Regions from separate parts of the Bradyrhizobium sp. USDA 10063 genome, predicted to be linked through region 1. Evidence: predicted binding sites of a transcription regulator. Region 1 holds the regulator's gene; each other region holds the start of a gene.
The links. The regulator HrcA, encoded in region 1, represses chaperone genes, less so after heat shock. The targets are predictions, from matches to a motif close to GTTAGCACTCNCNNNNNGNGAGTGCTAAC.

Region 1 (4,210 bases):
TGCAGGCCGAAGAACGGCGTGCCTTCCTCGATCGTGAGCTGATAGAGCGAGAGATGCTCGGCTGCTTCCGCGATCGCATGCTTCAACTCGTCGGCCCACATCGCAGGAGTCTGATCCGGCCGGGCGTAGATCAGGTCGAAGGAATAGCGATCGAACGCTTGGCGGGCGACGGCGACCGCATCGAGTGCTTCGCGCGCGGTGTGCAGCCGCCCCAATGCCTTCAGCGAGGCATCGTCGAGCGCCTGCACGCCGAGCGATACGCGGTTGACGCCGGCGCTGCGATAGCCGCGAAAGCGCGTCGCTTCGACGCTCGTCGGATTGGCTTCCAGCGTCACCTCGACATCGGAAGCGACGCGCCAATGTTTGCCGATCGCATCCAGGATCGCGCCGACCGTCTGCGGCTGCATCAACGACGGCGTACCTCCGCCGAGAAAGATCGAGGACACTTCACGCCCGGGGATGCGCGCCGCGGTCGTCTCGATCTCGCGCGCAAAGGCGCGGGCAAACCGCGCCTCATCGATCGGCGCATGCCTGACATGGCTGTTGAAATCGCAATACGGGCATTTCGACAGGCAGAACGGCCAGTGCACGTAGACGCCGAAGGCTGCCTGTTCCCGGTCAATCAAGGCATATCTCCGCCAATTTGACGAAGGCGCGGGCCCGGTGCGACAGGCCGAGCCCAAGCGGCGGCAGCCCGTGCTTCTCGACGCTCGTCATCTCGCCGAAGGTACGGGCGTAGCCATCCGGCAGGAACATGGGATCATAACCGAAACCGGCGGTGCCGCGCGGCGGCCACACCAAAGTTCCATCGGCGCGCGCCTCGACCTCTTCGAGATGGCCGTCCGGCCAGGCGACGCAAAGCGCGGAGACGAAATGCGCTCCTCGGCGGTCGGGCGTGGTCGCGCCGCGTTCCTGCAACAGGCGTTCGATCCGCGTCATGGCGGCGGTGAAGTCCTTGTTGTCGCCGGCCCAGCGCGCCGAATAGATGCCCGGTGCGCCGTCCAGCGCGTCGACCGCCAGTCCGGAATCGTCGGCAAACGCCGGTAGATCGGCGGCCTTGGCTGCCGCAATCGCCTTGATCGCGGCATTGGCGCGAAAATTGTCGCCGGTCTCCTCCGGCTCGCCAAGACCGAGATCGCCCGCCGAGATCGCCTCCACGCCGTGCGGTGCCAGCAACTCGCGCATCTCGGCAAGTTTGCCGGGATTGTGGGTCGCGATCACGAGCTTTCCAGTGATTCGGCGGTGCATGGCCTATTGACTACGCCACCGCCATTTTCTGCAAGTCGACCAGACGCGCCACGCCCTTGCGCGCCAGCGCCATCAGCGCCAGGAACTCGTCCTGCGAGAACGGCGTCTTTTCCGCGGTGCCCTGCACCTCGATGATGCGGCCGTCGCCGGTCATCACGAAATTGGCGTCGGTCTCGGCTTCCGAATCCTCGGCATAGTCGAGGTCGAGCACCGGCGTGCCGTTATAGATGCCGCAGGAGATGGCCGCGACGTGGTCGCGCAACACGTTGGTTTTCAGCATGTTGCGGGCCTTCATCCAGTTGATGCAGTCGGCAAGCGCGACCCAGGCACCGGTGATCGAGGCGGTGCGCGTGCCGCCGTCGGCCTGCAGCACGTCGCAATCGACCGTGATCTGGCGCTCGCCCAGCGCTTCCAGGTCGACGGTGGCGCGGAGCGAACGGCCGATCAGGCGCTGGATCTCGATCGTGCGGCCGCCCTGCTTGCCAGCGGAGGCTTCGCGCCGGGTCCGTTCCAGCGTGGCGCGGGGCAGCATGCCGTATTCGGCGGTGACCCAGCCGCGGCCCTGGCCTTTCAGCCACGGCGGCAGGCGGTCTTCCAGGGTCGCGGTGACCAGTACATGGGTGTCGCCGAATTTCACCATGCAGGAACCCTCGGCATATTTAACCACGCCGCGTTCCAGTGAAACGGGGCGCAGTTCGTCCGGTGCACGGCGGCTTGGCCGCATGGGAATCCTCCGAGAATTCGAGCGATATGGCTGGCGGTGCTTGTAGGAGCGGGCAGGCGCAGCGGCAAGCCTTTTGGCCGCCTCCGGCGTGGTAATGCACGCTTGTCACCGGGCATGTGGATGGTCAAATTAGAAGCAGTTGTGAGGGAGTTATTGTGGTTCAACACGAACCGGTTGGTTTGATCGCGCCGCACGCCGGGCTTGCCCAGCTCAACGAGCGGTCGCGCGACATTTTCCGTCAAATCGTCGAAAGTTATCTGGCGACCGGCGAGCCGGTCGGCTCGCGCAACATCTCGCGCTTGATTGCGCTGCCGCTGTCGCCGGCCTCGGTGCGCAATGTGATGTCCGATCTCGAACAGCTCGGCCTGATCTACGCGCCGCATACTTCCGCCGGCCGGTTGCCGACCGAACTGGGCCTGCGCTTTTTCGTCGATGCGCTGATGCAGGTCGGCCATCTCACCGAGGCAGAACGGCAATCGATCCAAAGCCAACTGGCGACTGTCGGTCGCGCGCAGTCGGTCGAGGCAGCGCTCGACGAGGCCTTGATCCGGCTATCCGGCCTCACCCGCGCAGCGGCCGTGGTGCTGACGCCGAAATCCAACACGCGGCTGAAGCATATCGAGTTCGTGCGGCTGGAGCCGGAACGTGCGCTGGTGGTGCTGGTCGGCGAAGACGGCCAGGTCGAGAACCGGGTGCTGAGCTTGCCGCCGGGTGTTCCATCCTCGGCACTGATCGAGGCCACCAACTTCCTCAATGCGCGCATCCTCGGCCGTACGCTCGCCGAAGCGCGGCTCGAGCTCGAGACCGCGCTGGCGCAAAGTCGCGCCGAGCTCGATCTGCTGACGCAGAAGGTGATCTCGGCGGGGCTCGCGAGCTGGTCGGGTGGCGACAATGAAGACCGGCAGCTCATCGTGCGCGGGCACGCCAATCTCTTGGAGGATTTGCATGCGCTCGAGGATCTCGAGCGCATCAAGTCGCTGTTCGACGATCTTGAGACCAAACGCGGCGTGATCGACCTTCTTGGTCGCGCGGAAAGCGCCGATGGCGTGCGGATCTTCATCGGGTCGGAGAACAAGCTGTTCTCGCTGTCGGGCTCCTCGACCATCGTTGCGCCCTATAGCGACGGCGCGGGCCGTATCGTGGGCGTACTCGGTGTGATCGGGCCCACCCGGCTGAATTATGCGCGGGTGATCCCGACTGTGGACTATGCCGCGCGCCTCGTCAGCAGGATGTTGGGTGGCTAGACCCCCGAAACAGGGCTGGTTGCGCTTGATTTTCGTTGCCCAAAGCACGATATCCCGGCCAGCCAATCCCTAAATGTTGACCAGACGCGATTTTTCGAAAAGGCAAGCCATGACCGATCCGAACCGGCCGAACGACAACGCCGAAAACCCGGCGCAGACCGGCGAGCCCGTGGTCTCGAAGCCCTACGTCATGCCCGACGATCCCGAGCAGGGATCAGCGGAGGCCTTGACCAAGGAGCTTAACGAAGCGCGCGACCGGACGTTGCGCACGCTGGCCGAGATGGAAAACCTGCGCAAGCGCACCAGCCGCGAGATCGCGGACGCGCGGGCCTATGGCATCACCGGCTTTGCCCGCGACATCCTCGACATCGCCGACAATCTGCAGCGTGCCCTCGATGCCGTCCCGGCCGAGGCCAAGGCGGCCGCCGACCCCGGTCTGAAGGCCCTGATCGAGGGCGTCGAACTGACCGAGCGTTCGCTGCACGCCACGCTGGAGAAGAATGGGGTCAAGAAATTCGATCCCACCGGCGAGAAGTTCGATCCGAACTTCCAGCAGGCGATGTACGAGGTTCCCGATCCTTCCGTGCCATCGGGTACGGTGGTGCAGGTGGTACAGGCCGGTTACACGATCGGCGATCGCGTGCTGCGTCCGGCGCTAGTCGGTGTTTCCAAGGGCGGCGCAAAGGCTGCGCCAGCTTCGGCCGCACAGCAAGACTGAAACCGCTCAACGCATCGACTGACGGAACGAGATTGATGCCGGCCCCGACAAGGGCCGGTATCGGTTGAGGTCAGCGCGGCTGAATCCCGTCGCGCACGCTGCGGAAGCGCGGGAATGCGGTCGACCATTGATTGCGCGGCGAGGAGCCGATGATGCGCAGCGAGGTCTGCGCTCCGAACCGCAGCCATTGCACGATGGTAACCGGCGTATTGTCCTTGCCGCTGACTGCATCGATCCGCGTCTCGTAGCCCGGCTGGCCATCGATGCGGATCGGCT
Region 2 (4,210 bases), 3.7 Mb from region 1:
CATGCTCTATGCGATGTGCGGCTTCGCCAATTTCGCCAGCCTCGGCATCATGATCGGCGGCCTCAACACCATGGCGCCGACGCGGCGCGAGGAGATCAACGCGCTCGGGCTGAAGTCGATCGTATCGGGCACGCTGACGACATGCCTGATGGGCGCGATCGTGGGGGTGTTGACCTGACCTGTCATTCCGAGGCGCGCGCAGCGCGAGCCCGGAATCCATTCCACCACTTGCGCCTGCGGCCCGATGGATTCCGGGTTCGATGCTTCGCATCGCCCCGGAATGACAGTGGTGGTTACGTCGTCAATTCCACCGTCTTGAATTCAGCCGGCAGGATGATCTCGAGCAGTTCGACATCATCGGAATAATCGAGGATCATGTGCCTGATCTTCGGCGGCTGGGTCCAGGCGCTGCCCTCTCGCATCAGAGTCTCGCCCTGCCCTTCCATGTAGGTCTTCACCCAGCCCCTGAGCACGTAGACCATCTGGAATTGCACGTCATGGTAATGCAGCTTTGACACCTCTTCCGGATTGCACGGTCCGACCAGCCGGATCACATGCGCCTGCGCCAGCCCGTGCGTGGCGTCGGCAATGCCGAGGTCGCGGTATTGCGCGTAAGCGCGCAGCCCGTCCGCCTTGAAATCCTCTTCGCGATGATGGCTGACGGCTATGCGCTGTTTCGGCCGCGCCTTGTGCGCCGCCTTGGATACGCGGCCCTTGGACTTGATCGCCTTGCGGGCGGTGGATTTGGCGGCGGTCTTGTGGCCGGTCCACTTCTTCCGGACCGCCGTCTTGGCTGCGGGTCTTGATGCCGGCTTCTGCTTGGCCATGGCGTGCCTCCCTGTTGCAGGCGTCCGCGACGCGGACGCGTCAAAGGAAGGTTATCACCGTTCCCCCCGACGGCAATTGCCGATGCACCTTCAATGCAGGCGGAAGACGCCGTCGACCGCGCGCAGCTCGGTCGGCTTGATCAGCTTGGAATGCGCGACGGTCACCGAGTGCAGCGGCCCCTCGAGCTTCTCCTGCCAGAAGACGAGGAAATCCTGCAGCGCCGGGAATTTCGGGAAGAGATCGTAGTTCTGCCAGACGTAGGTCTGCAGCAGCGAGGGATGGTCCGGCATCCGGTAGAGGATCTGCGCCGTCGTCAGCCCGTAACCCAGCATCTGCTTCCGGAAATCGTCGGAAACAACCCCACCAACCCGCGAGACCATATGCCAACCCTCCACTTTCGAAGGAGCGCATTTCACGGGATGGCTTTCCTGCCGGAGCCACCCCGGCGGAGATGCGCTCACATGAGAGAAATGTGACGCATGCGACCAACGCATCACAAGTCTAAATGTTTAACGGACTGTTGAAAAATCGTGCGTTAGCAGCAACTTAGCGCATGTGCTAATATGACCTCGCCGGTCGATCTCTGGCCAGGTTAATGATGATAAGCGATACTGGCAGGCGGCACTTCCGAGTGCCAATTTTTCTGCTACAAGCCCTTGCCCCCACGCAAAGTCTGGCCTATTTCCATCGCGGGCTGGCTTAGCACTCGCTTGGCTAGACTGCTAATACCCCAAAATTCTACAGCATCCACAATAGCTTAGGAGGACTGCATGAGTTTCCGTCCGCTTCACGACCGCGTCGTGGTCAAGCGCATCGACGCCGAAGAGAAGACTGCAGGCGGCATCATCATTCCCGACACTGCCAAGGAAAAGCCCTCCCAGGGCGAAGTCGTCGCCGTCGGCCCGGGCGGCCGCGACGAGGCTGGCAAGCTGATCCCGATCGACCTCAAGGTTGGCGATCGCGTCCTGTTCGGCAAGTGGTCCGGCACCGAGGTCAAGATCGACGGCCAGGAGCTGTTGATCATGAAGGAAAGCGACATCATGGGCGTCCTCGACGTCCCCGCTTCCAAGAAGAAGGCGGCCTAAGGCCCTCCCTCCCAGGATAAATCCCTCAAGGAAAAACACACATGGCAGCTAAAGAAGTCAAATTCTCCGTCGAGGCGCGCGACAAGATGCTGCGCGGCGTCGACATCCTCGCCAATGCGGTGAAGGTCACCCTCGGCCCGAAGGGCCGCAACGTCGTGCTCGACAAGTCGTTCGGCGCTCCCCGCATCACCAAGGACGGCGTCACCGTCGCCAAGGAGATCGAGCTCGACGACAAGTTCGAGAACATGGGCGCCCAGATGGTGCGCGAAGTCGCTTCCAAGTCCGCTGACGCGGCCGGCGACGGCACCACCACCGCCACCGTGCTGGCCCAGGCGATCGTGAAGGAAGGCGCCAAGTCGGTCGCCGCCGGCATGAACCCGATGGACCTGAAGCGTGGCATCGACCTTGCGGTCGAGGCTGTGGTTGCGGACCTGCAGAAGAACTCCAAGAAGGTCACCTCCAACGACGAGATCGCCCAGGTCGGCACCATCTCCGCCAACGGCGACGCCGAGATCGGCAAGTTCCTCTCCGACGCCATGAAAAAGGTCGGCAATGAGGGTGTGATCACCGTCGAGGAAGCCAAGTCGCTGGAGACCGAGCTCGACGTCGTCGAGGGCATGCAGTTCGACCGCGGCTACATCTCGCCCTACTTCGTCACCAACGCCGACAAGATGCGCGTTGAGATGGACGACGCCTACATCCTCATCAACGAGAAGAAGCTCTCCTCGCTGAACGAGCTGCTGCCGCTGCTCGAGGCCGTGGTGCAGACCGGCAAGCCGCTCGTCATCGTCGCTGAAGACGTCGAAGGCGAAGCCCTCGCCACCCTGGTCGTGAACCGCCTGCGTGGCGGCCTGAAGGTCGCGGCCGTCAAGGCTCCGGGCTTCGGCGATCGCCGCAAGGCCATGCTGCAGGACATCGCGATCCTGACCGGCGGCCAGGCGATCTCGGAAGATCTCGGCATCAAGCTCGAGAACGTCACGCTGCAGATGCTCGGTCGCGCCAAGAAGGTGATGATCGACAAGGAGAACACCACGATCGTCAACGGCGCCGGCAAGAAGGCCGACATCGAGGCGCGCGTGGCCCAGATCAAGGCGCAGATCGAGGAGACCACCTCGGACTACGACCGTGAGAAGCTGCAGGAGCGTCTGGCCAAGCTTGCGGGCGGCGTCGCGGTGATCCGCGTCGGCGGCGCGACCGAGATCGAGGTCAAGGAGCGCAAGGACCGCGTTGATGACGCGATGCATGCGACCCGTGCGGCGGTCGAGGAAGGCATCGTTCCGGGCGGCGGCGTCGCCCTGCTCCGTGCCTCCGAGCAGCTCAAGGGCCTGCGCACCAAGAACGACGACCAGAAGACCGGCGTCGAGATCGTGCGCAAGGCGCTGTCGGCTCCGGCCCGCCAGATCGCGATCAACGCGGGTGAAGACGGCTCGGTCATCGTCGGCAAGATCCTCGAGAACAAGGCCTACGCTTATGGCTTCGACTCGCAGACCGGCGAATACGCCGACCTCGTCAAGAAGGGCATCATCGACCCGACCAAGGTCGTGCGCACCGCGATCCAGAACGCGGCGTCGGTGGCAGCTCTGCTGATCACCACCGAGGCGATGGTCGCCGAGCTGCCGAAGAAGAACGCAGGCGGCCCCGCAATGCCTCCGGGCGGCGGCATGGACTTCTGAGGTCCGACGTCGCTTCGCCAAGCGATCCACCAAATGCAAAACCCCGGCAGCAATGCCGGGGTTTTTGTTTTATGACGATGCTTGATCTTCTTCATGAGCCAGCCGTACCATCCGGTGTCATTCCGGGGCGCGCGAAGCGCGAGCCCGGAATCCATTTCACGGCTCGCTCATGGCTTATTACGTCTACCTGCTCGCAAGCAAGAAATACGGCACACTGTATCTCGGCGTGACCAACGACATCATTCGCCGCACTTATGAGCACAAGACCAAGGCTGTCCCCGGCTTCACCAAGCGATACACGGTGGACAAATTGGTCTGGTTCGAAATCTACGATGACCCGACTACAGCTATCACACGCGAGAAAGAACTGAAGAAGTGGCGAAGGGACTGGAAGATTCGGCTCATCGAGGAGAAGAATCCCGAGTGGATCGATCTTTATCCGGAAATTACGGCCTGAGTTCGCGGATGAATGGATTCCGGGCTCGCGCTTCGCGCGCCCCGGAATGACGAGAGACGAAAAACACTCTCCGCCGTCATTCCGGGGTGGCGCAAAGCGCCGAGCCCGGAATCCATTTCGCCGCTTGCGCAGAGCTATCCGCTCACGCGGGATCGCGAATATTCCGC
Region 3 (4,210 bases), 1.1 Mb from region 1:
GCAGATGGCGCTCGGCGTCCATGCCCAGCGGCCGGCCGCAACCGAAGTCGCCGAGGCGGCGGTAGCGCGCGAGGTCGCGGAAGCGCACGCGCTGCTCGATACCTATCGCGCGCAGATCGAGCAATGCGAGAAGCTGAAGGTCGAGCTCGACCTGATCCACGATGCCATCAACCGCACCAAGCGCGAGATCGCGGTGCTGCACGGCAAGAGCTTTGACGGCCAGGAGATGGCCAAGGTGAATGGCGAGCTCGGCGCCGTCGTCGGCGGCACCGAACAGGCGACCCAGCAGATCCTCGAGGCGACCGAGGCGATCGACCAGGCCGCGACCGCGCTGACCAAGGTCGCCTCGCCCGAACAGCAGAAACTGCTCACCGAGGATATCCAGGAGCGCGTGGTGGCGATCTTCGAGGCCTGCAACTTCCAGGACCTCACCGGCCAGCGCATCAGCAAGGTGATGAGCACGATGAAGTTCATCGAGCAGCACATCAACGCGATGATGGATATCTGGGGCGGTGTCGATGCCATCAAGGCGCACGCGCCGCCGATCATCGACACCCGCGAGGGCGATGCCCGCCTGCTCAACGGCCCGAAGCTCGACGGCGACATCGGCCACGCCTCGCAGGACGATATCGACGCGATGTTCGACTGAGCGGAATGCTCACAGGAACGACGCAAAACGCCGGCGCGATGCCGGCGTTTTTTGTTTCTCGGCGTCATTGCGAGCGAAGCGAAGCAATCCATCTCTCCGCTTGCTGAGGCATGGATTGCTTCGTCGCTTTCGCTCCTCGCAATGACGGAAGCAGGCGCCGAAGGCTCACGCCCGTGGCGCGCAGCGGACGTAGACCATGTTGCCGTAGCGGACGGCGGCGTCCTTGTCGACGAAGCGGGTGACCATCACGCGGCCGTCGAAGGACACGATCTCGCGGTCCTGCTCGGTGCCGGCCGGACCCGGCGGGCCGATATAGTTCTTGCCGCTCGGAGAGCCCTTCAGTCGCAGTTCCTGCGGGGTGGCCTGGTCGGCCAGATGCATGATCACGCCGCCGGTCTGGCCGGCGCCGATGACGTAAGGCTGTTTGCACTGGTCGCGCGCCATCTTCTCGGTGCGGGCGCGGTCCGCGGGGTTCTGGTAGGAGGCCAGCCCCCAGCGGCCGACGATCTCGTCGGAGCGGATGGTAGCGGGCATTTCCGGCGCCACCCCCGGCTCGGGGGCGGGCTCCGGGTTGGATGACAGCGACGGCAGGTTGACGCTGCTGCACGCGCTCAACAGAAGCGTCAGCGCCGAAACGGTCGCAAATTTCGCAACCGCGCGCGCGTCATCTGATCCGATCATCCGTACTCCCCCAAAATATCCTTGGGCCGCACCTTGGGCCGCACCCGTCCTGCAGCCAAGCGTAAAACGTAAGGCAGAGCAATGACGTCGAAACGATGACGCAAAGACTCCAACCCAGGCTCTGATTTGGTTTTGTTGCAGCATCCTATATTGGCCTCACCAAGGCCTTAACCACTTTGCTTGACAGGAAAGGCGCCAAGCCATATTTCCCGGCCCACAAATTAGCACTCTGGCGCGACGATTGCTAAGGCGCCGGATACCTGCCCGCAAGCCATCGACCGGCCGGCATTCAATCCCGGCCTCGATGAATGAGACCTGAAACCGAGCCTCCAAGAGGGAACGTCATGGCTAAATCCAAATTCCGCCCGCTGCATGACCGTGTCGTGGTCAAGCGCATCGAAGCCGAAGAGAAGTCCAAGGGCGGCATCATCATCCCCGACACCGCCAAGGAAAAGCCCTCGCAGGGCGAAGTCACCGCCGTCGGGCCGGGCGGCCGCGACGAGACCGGCAAGCTGATCCCGATCGACGTCAAGGTCGGCGACCGTGTGCTGTTCGGCAAATGGTCGGGCACCGAGGTCAAGCTCGACGGCGAGGAACTCCTGATCATGAAGGAGTCCGACATCATGGGCGTGCTGGTCTAAGCCGCAAACTCAAGCAAAACAGCCGCGCTCTCCACTGTCATGCCCGGACTTGATCCGGGCACCCATCGTTCTTCAGTAAGGATGGATTGCCGGAAAATTGGGTGAAGACGCGCTTCGCGCTTTTGCCCGGCAATGACGGTTGAAGAGCGCGGCCCATCTGCCCTCAATCATTCCAGGAGCAAGATATGGCTGCCAAAGACGTTAAATTTTCCGGAGAAGCCCGCGAGCGCATGCTGCGCGGCGTCGATGTCCTTGCCAATGCGGTGAAGGTCACGCTCGGCCCGAAGGGCCGCAACGTCGTCATCGAAAAGAGCTTCGGTGCCCCGCGCATCACCAAGGACGGCGTCACCGTCGCCAAGGAGATCGAGCTCGAGGACAAGTTCGAGAACATGGGCGCGCAGATGCTGCGCGAAGTCGCCTCCAAGACCAACGACACCGCGGGCGACGGCACCACCACCGCGACCGTGCTGGCGCAGGCGATCGTGCGCGAGGGCGGCAAGGCGGTTGCCGCCGGCATGAACCCGATGGACCTCAAGCGCGGCATCGACATCGCGGTCGCCGCCGTGGTCAAGGACCTCGAGAAGCGCGCCAAACCGGTCGCCGCCTCCTCCGAGGTCGCCCAGGTCGGCACCATCTCGGCCAATGGCGACACCGCGATCGGCAAGATGATCGCCCAGGCCATGCAGAAGGTCGGCAATGAGGGCGTGATCACGGTCGAGGAGAACAAGTCGCTGGTGACCGAGGTCGACATCGTCGAAGGCATGAAGTTCGACCGCGGCTATCTCTCGCCCTATTTCATCACCAATGCTGAGAAGATGACCGCCGAGCTCGAGGACGCCTACATCCTCCTGCATGAGAAGAAGCTGTCCGGCCTGCAGGCGATGCTGCCGGTGCTGGAAGCGGTGGTGCAGTCCGGCCGGCCGCTCTTGATCATCGCCGAAGACGTCGAGGGCGAGGCGCTGGCGACGCTGGTGGTCAACCGCCTGCGCGGCGGGTTGAAGGTCGCCGCCGTCAAGGCACCGGGCTTCGGCGACCGCCGCAAGGCGATGCTGGAGGACATCGCGGTCCTGACCGGCGGCCAGCTTATCTCCGAAGAGCTCGGCATCAAGCTCGAGAACGTCACCATCAAGATGCTTGGCCGCGCCCGCAAGGTCGTGATCGACAAGGAGAACACCACGATCGTCAGCGGCGCCGGCAAGAAGGCCGACATCGACGCCCGCGTCACGCAGATCAAGGCGCAGATCGAGGAGACCACCTCCGACTACGACCGCGAGAAGCTGCAGGAGCGGCTGGCCAAGCTCGCCGGCGGCGTCGCGGTGATCCGTGTCGGCGGCGCCACCGAGGTCGAGGTCAAGGAGAAGAAGGACCGCGTCGAGGATGCGCTGAACGCAACCCGCGCCGCGGTGCAGGAAGGCATCGTGCCCGGCGGCGGCGTGGCGCTGCTGCGCGCCAAGAAGGCGGTCGGCCGTCTCTCCAACGACAATTCCGACGTCCAGGCCGGCATCAACATCGTGCTGAAGGCCTTGGAGGCCCCGGTACGCCAAATCTCGGAAAATGCCGGTGTCGAAGGCTCGATCGTGGTCGGCAAGATCCTCGAGAACAAGTCCGAGACCTTCGGCTTCGACGCCCAGACCGAGGAATATGTCGACCTGGTTGAGGAGGGCATCATCGATCCCGCCAAGGTCGTGCGGACCGCGCTGCAGGACGCCTCCTCGGTCGCGGGCCTCCTGGTGACGACGGAAGCCATGGTCGCCGAACTGCCGAAGGAGCCGGCGCCGGCCATGCCGCCAGGAGGCGGCGGCATGGGTGGCATGGGCTTCTGAGGCCCAAATCAACCCGCAGATATCAGACGCGAAGGCCGCCTCCGGGCGGCCTTCTTTTTTGGCCAATAGGAGCGAGGTTTGGTAGTTACGACGTCGCTGATTCTGTCGCCGAGGAAGTTCCTATGCGCGCGCTCCTGCTCTGCCTGTTGGGCCTCATCACGGCCTCGTCGGATTTCGCTTTTGCCCAGATGAAGCTGCCGTCCAGGACGGCGCCGGGCGCGACCGAGACGCGCTATTTCACCTCGATCGACGGCTTGATGGAGGGCAACGCCGACGCGGTGCTGAAGGAAACCCGCCAGGGCAAGAACGTCACCGCGGCGGTGCTCGACGTCTGCTATCCCGCGGAAAAAGGTTCCGACCGCAAGGACCGCTTCGTCGTCAACCTCGCCGTCAACGGCCAGAACCTGAGCGGCACG

Region 2: groES (co-chaperone GroES) is a predicted target of HrcA. The motif match lies at 1,527-1,555, and genes of this name have one in related genera.
Region 3: ACVJGD_RS34320 (co-chaperone GroES) is a predicted target of HrcA. The motif match lies at 1,551-1,579, and genes of this name have one in related genera.

What each region holds. Positions count from the first base shown of each region.
Region 1 is NZ_JBSSGP010000002.1:5,707,770-5,711,979, reverse strand. It holds gene hemW (radical SAM family heme chaperone HemW) at 1-623, opposite strand, end outside; gene rdgB (RdgB/HAM1 family non-canonical purine NTP pyrophosphatase) at 619-1,248, opposite strand; gene rph (ribonuclease PH) at 1,259-1,972, opposite strand; gene hrcA (heat-inducible transcriptional repressor HrcA) at 2,128-3,216, shown strand; gene grpE (nucleotide exchange factor GrpE) at 3,326-3,934, shown strand; gene ACVJGD_RS29135 (hypothetical protein) at 4,005-4,210, opposite strand, start outside.
Region 2 is NZ_JBSSGP010000002.1:2,048,512-2,052,721, forward strand. It holds gene ACVJGD_RS12070 (NupC/NupG family nucleoside CNT transporter) at 1-178, shown strand, start outside; gene ACVJGD_RS12075 (cupin domain-containing protein) at 294-827, opposite strand; gene ACVJGD_RS12080 (usg protein) at 918-1,208, opposite strand; gene groES (co-chaperone GroES) at 1,599-1,913, shown strand; gene groL (chaperonin GroEL) at 1,955-3,586, shown strand; gene ACVJGD_RS12095 (GIY-YIG nuclease family protein) at 3,756-4,043, shown strand.
Region 3 is NZ_JBSSGP010000002.1:6,857,171-6,861,380, reverse strand. It holds gene ACVJGD_RS34330 (protein phosphatase CheZ) at 1-649, shown strand, start outside; gene ACVJGD_RS34325 (hypothetical protein) at 815-1,330, opposite strand; gene ACVJGD_RS34320 (co-chaperone GroES) at 1,675-1,971, shown strand; gene groL (chaperonin GroEL) at 2,157-3,794, shown strand; gene ACVJGD_RS34310 (hypothetical protein) at 3,917-4,210, shown strand, end outside.